2 regions of the Mesorhizobium sp. BR1-1-6 genome follow, and region 2 is predicted to be linked to the other one. Evidence: riboswitches for the same ligand, from Rfam matches in the RefSeq annotation. Region 2 holds a riboswitch; the other holds the start of a gene.
What was found. A riboswitch is a leader RNA that binds a small molecule or an ion and turns the genes downstream of it on or off. The one in region 2 is predicted to bind S-adenosylmethionine.
Positions count from the first base shown of each region.

Region 1: linked by a shared signal. The riboswitch ahead of metX (homoserine O-acetyltransferase MetX) and the one ahead of LB545_RS24790 (O-succinylhomoserine sulfhydrylase) in region 2 are both predicted to bind S-adenosylmethionine.

Region 1 is NZ_JAIUHZ010000014.1:92,310-94,703, reverse strand. It holds gene metW (methionine biosynthesis protein MetW) at 1-13, opposite strand, end outside; gene metX (homoserine O-acetyltransferase MetX) at 72-1,241, opposite strand; SAM riboswitch at 1,361-1,438, opposite strand; gene hisC (histidinol-phosphate transaminase) at 1,575-2,394, shown strand, end outside.
Region 2 is NZ_JAIUHZ010000018.1:30,676-33,069, forward strand. It holds gene LB545_RS24790 (O-succinylhomoserine sulfhydrylase) at 1-1,053, opposite strand, end outside; SAM riboswitch at 1,111-1,188, opposite strand; gene LB545_RS24795 (2'-deoxycytidine 5'-triphosphate deaminase) at 1,266-2,360, shown strand.

The DNA.
Region 1 (2,394 bases), on a different contig from region 2:
GGTTGACGCTCATGGCTTGCCCCTTGTCGTGGTGCGTGACCCTTGATGGACAGGTCTGCAATTTTGCGGGGTCATGCGCCGAGCCCTCTCGCTCGCGCGGCCGAGCCGATGAAGCCATTGATGGCGGCGAACAGTTCCGGCTCGTCGAGCAGGAAGGCGTCGTGCCCGCGATCGGTCTCGATCTCGACGAAGGACACCGACGCGCCGGCGGCATTCAGCGCATGGACGATCGAGCGGCTCTCCTCGGTCGGGAACAGCCAATCCGAGGTGAACGACACCAGGCAGAAGCGGGTCTTGGTGCCGGCAAAAGCATCGGCCAGCCTGCCGCCGTGGTCGGCGGCGAGGTCGAAATAGTCCATGGACCGCGTCATATAGAGATAGGAATTGGCGTCGAAGCGGTCGACGAAAGTCATGCCCTGGTGACGCAGATAGCTCTCGATCTGGAAATCGGCGTCGAAGCCGAAGGTCAGCGCTTCGCGGTCCTGCAGGTTGCGGCCGAACTTCCGGTGCAAGGCTGCTTCCGACAGGTAGGTGATGTGGGCGGCCATGCGCGCCACGGCGAGCCCCTTTTCCGGGCGTTTGCCGTGGTCGAAATACTTGCCGCCATGCCATTCGGGGTCGGCCATCACGGCCTGCCGGCCGACCTCGTGGAAAGCGATGTTCTGCGAGGAATGCCGCGCGCCGGTGGCGATCGGCAGCGCCGAGAAAACACGCTCCGGATAGCTCGACGCCCATTGCAGCACCTGCATGCCGCCCATCGACCCGCCGAGCACGCAAAACAGTTTTTCGATGCCGAAATGATCGATCAGCATCTGCTGGGCACGCACCATGTCGCGGATGGTGATGACCGGAAGGTCGAGCCCATAAGGCTTGCCGGTGGCGGGATTGGTGGATGCCGGGCCGGTGGAACCGAGGCAGCCGCCGATGACGTTTGAGCAGATGACGAAGAAACGGTTGGTGTCGATGATCTTGCCGGGGCCGATCAGCACTTCCCACCAACCCGGCTTGCCGGTCACTGGATTGGTGCTGGCCACATGCTGGTCGCCGGTCAAAGCGTGGCATACGAGAATGGCGTTGGAACGGGCGTCATTCAGCGTGCCGTAGGTCTGGTAGGCGATCTGGAACGGCGACAGCAGCGTGCCGGCGTCGAGCTTGAGCGGCTTGTCGGCGCCGAAGCGCACGACCGGACTCGACGGTTGGTCTGCCTCGTTGTTGGTTCTGCCAGCGCGCTGAGCGGCCATCTCGTCTCTCTTGCTGCACCCTTGCCTTGCGGAAATCGCTGCCGATCTCCGCGCCGCCGACGCGTTCGTCCGGCCGGCCGCGGACAATAAAAAACCGGCATTGCCTTCGCAAAGCCGGTTACGTCGCGCAAACGGCCCTTTAGCGAATTGTTTAACGTGGCTGCAAGCCGACCGGCCAAATCACCACGGAACTGTCGCTGCCCTTCTAGAACTCACCTGCCTCGCCGTCAATGCCGCCTGCTGGCACCACTGCCACCTCTCGACATTGCCGGCCATGGCTTGTATTTCCGCAGCGGCTTCCAGGACGGAAGCGTTCTCGACGGATTTTGCGATATGAGCCAGACCCCGGACAAGGCACGTCCAACCCCGCGCGCGGGCATCATGGACATCCAGGCCTATGTGCCGGGCAAGAGCTCGGCCCCCGCCGGGGTGGACAAGGTCCACAAGCTGTCGTCGAACGAGAACCCGCTCGGCCCCTCGCCGAAGGCAATCGAGGCCGCGCGCGAGGTCGCCGCGAAGCTCGACGTCTATCCCGACGGCACCGCCCGGCGCCTGCGCGAAGCAATCGCCGAGGTGCATGGTCTGAACGCACAGAACATCATCTGTTCCAACGGCTCCGACGAGATCCTCGGCCTGCTGGCGCAGACTTATCTCGCGCCCGGCGACGAGGCCATATTCACCGAACACGCCTTCATGGTCTACAAGATCTACATCCAGTCGGCGGGTGCGACGCCTGTCGCGGTCAAGGAGACCCAGGAGCGCGCCGACATCGATGCGATCCTGGCGGCTGTCACGCCACGTACGAAGATCGTGTTCCTCGCCAATCCCAACAATCCAACCGGCACTTACGTGCCGTTCCAGGAGGTGCGCCGCCTGCATGCCGGCCTGCCGAAGAACGTGCTTCTGGTGCTCGATGCCGCCTATGCCGAATATGTCAGGCGCAACGACTATGAGGCCGGCATCGAGCTCGCGGGCAGCTCTCAGAACGTGGTCATGACCCGCACCTTCTCCAAGATCGGACTTGGCGGGGCGCGGATCGGATGGATGTATGGGCCGATGCACATCGTCGAAGCGATCAACCGCATACGCGGTCCCTTCAACGTCAATGCGACGGCGATCGAGGCCGGCATCGCCGCCGTCCGCGACCGCGCCC
Region 2 (2,394 bases):
CGTCGCCGGATGGGTGATCAGGCTTTTGGCGTCACCGAGATTGTTCGAGATCAGGACGATGTCGAGCGCGTTCTGCAAGGCGAAGGCACCCTGCTTGCCGCCCTTGACGTCAAAGCAGATCAGGGTGGAGCCGCCCGACATCTGCTTCTTCACGACGTCAGCCTGCGGATGGTCGGCGCGCCCGGGATAGATCACGCGGGCGATCTCCGGCTGCTCGGCCAGAAAATCGGCGATCTTGCCGGCGCTCTCCGTCTGCTGGCGCACGCGCAGCGGCAGCGTTTCCAGGCCCTTCAGCAGCGTCCAGGCATTGAACGGCGACAGGCTGGGGCCCGTATGGCGGAAATAATCGTGCAGGTTCTCGTCGATCCACTTCTTGTCCGACAGGATGACGCCGCCGAGACATCGGCCCTGGCCATCGATGTGCTTGGTCGCCGAATAGACCACGATATGCGCGCCGAGCTGCAACGGCTTCTGCTGCAGCGGCGTGGCGAAGACATTGTCCACGACCAGCCGCGCGCCGATCGAATTGGCAAGCGAAGCGACGGCGGCGATGTCGACCACCTCAAGCGTCGGGTTGGTCGGGCTTTCCAGGAAAAACAGCTTGGTGTTGGGCCGAACCGCCTTTTCCCAATTGGCGATGTCGGTGCCGTCGACCAGCGTCGCCTCGATGCCGTAACGCGGCGCCAGCGTCTCGACCACCCAGCGGCAGGAGCCGAACAGGGCGCGCGCCGCAACGATATGATCGCCGGCCTTGACGCTGCACAGGAGTGCTGCCGTCACCGCCGCCATGCCGGACGCGGTGGCGCGCGCGTCCTCGGCGCCTTCGAGCGCGCACATGCGCTTCTCGAACATGTCGACGGTCGGATTGGCGTAGCGCGAATAGATGAAGCCCGGTTCCTCGCCCTTGAAGCGGGCTTCGGCGGCTTGGGCCGTTTCATAGACATAGCCCTGGGTCAGGTACATCGCCTCGGAAGTTTCACCGAAGCCGGAACGCAGGGTCCCGCCATGCACGAGTGCGGTCTGAGGCTTCCAGTTGCGCGTCTTGCTCGTCATCGTCCTATCCAAACATAAAAAAACCGGCCGCGAAAAAGTCGCAACCGGTCCATGCGGCCTTGCGGCCCGACGGTCCTTTAGCGACTTGTTTAACGTGGCTGCAAGCCGACCGGCCAAATCACCACGGGATAACGACCCTTTAGACCCGCGCCACGCTTGCGTCAATTGCCGGCTTCATTAAGAGACTTGTACCAGCAGAGCGGAGCCAGACTTTGCGGCAGACAGGAATTCTTCCCGATCAGGACATTGCGGCGCTGTTCCAGTCCGGCGCGCTGAAGTCGTCGCGTGCGCTCGACGCCGACCAGATCCAGCCGGCCAGCCTCGATCTGAGGCTCGGCGACAAGGCGTGGCGGGTGCGCGCGTCCTTCCTGCCGGGTCCCAACCACAAGGTCAGTGAAAAACTCGACCGGCTGAAGCTGCACGAGATCAGCCTGGCCGACGGCGCCGTTCTGGAAACCGGCTGCGTCTACATCGTGCCCCTGCTCGAAAGCCTGGCGCTGCCGGCGGAAATTTCGGCGTCCGCCAATCCCAAGAGCTCGACCGGGCGGCTCGATATCTTCACCCGCGTGATGACCGATCGCGGCCACGAGTTCGACAAGATCGCCGCCGGCTATCATGGTCCGCTCTATCTCGAAGTCAGCCCACGCACCTTCCCGATCGTCGTGCGCGCCGGCTCGCGCCTTTCGCAGATACGCTTCCGCACCGGCAATGCGCTGCTCTCGGAAGCAGAGTTGCATCAATTGCACCGGGCCGAAATGCTGGTCGCCACCGAACCGCCGAACATCTCCGGCGGCGGCATCGCATTGTCGATCGATCTCAACGGCGACAGTGACGGGCTGGTCGGCTATCGCGGCAAACACCATACCGGCCTCGTCGATGTCGACAAACGCGCGGCGCAGGAGATCGTCGACTTCTGGGAGCCGATCCACAAGAGCGGCGCCGGCGAGCTGGTGCTCGATCCGGACGAGTTCTACATCCTCGTCAGCCAGGAAGCGGTGCATGTGCCGCCGCTCTACGCGGCCGAAATGACGCCCTTCGATCCGCTGGTGGGCGAGTTCCGTGTCCACTATGCCGGCTTCTTCGATCCGGGTTTCGGCCATTCGGCGGCCGGCGGCACCGGCAGCCGCGCCGTGCTCGAAGTGCGCAGCCATGAGGTGCCGTTCATCCTCGATCATGGCCAGATCGTCGGCCGGCTGGTCTACGAGCATATGCTGAAGCGGCCGCAGGCGCTTTACGGCACCGAGCTCGGCTCGAACTACCAGGCGCAGGGCCTGAAGCTGTCCAAGCACTTTCGCGCCGCGCCCTGAACGCTCATCACCGTCAGGCAAGATACTTGCCTGC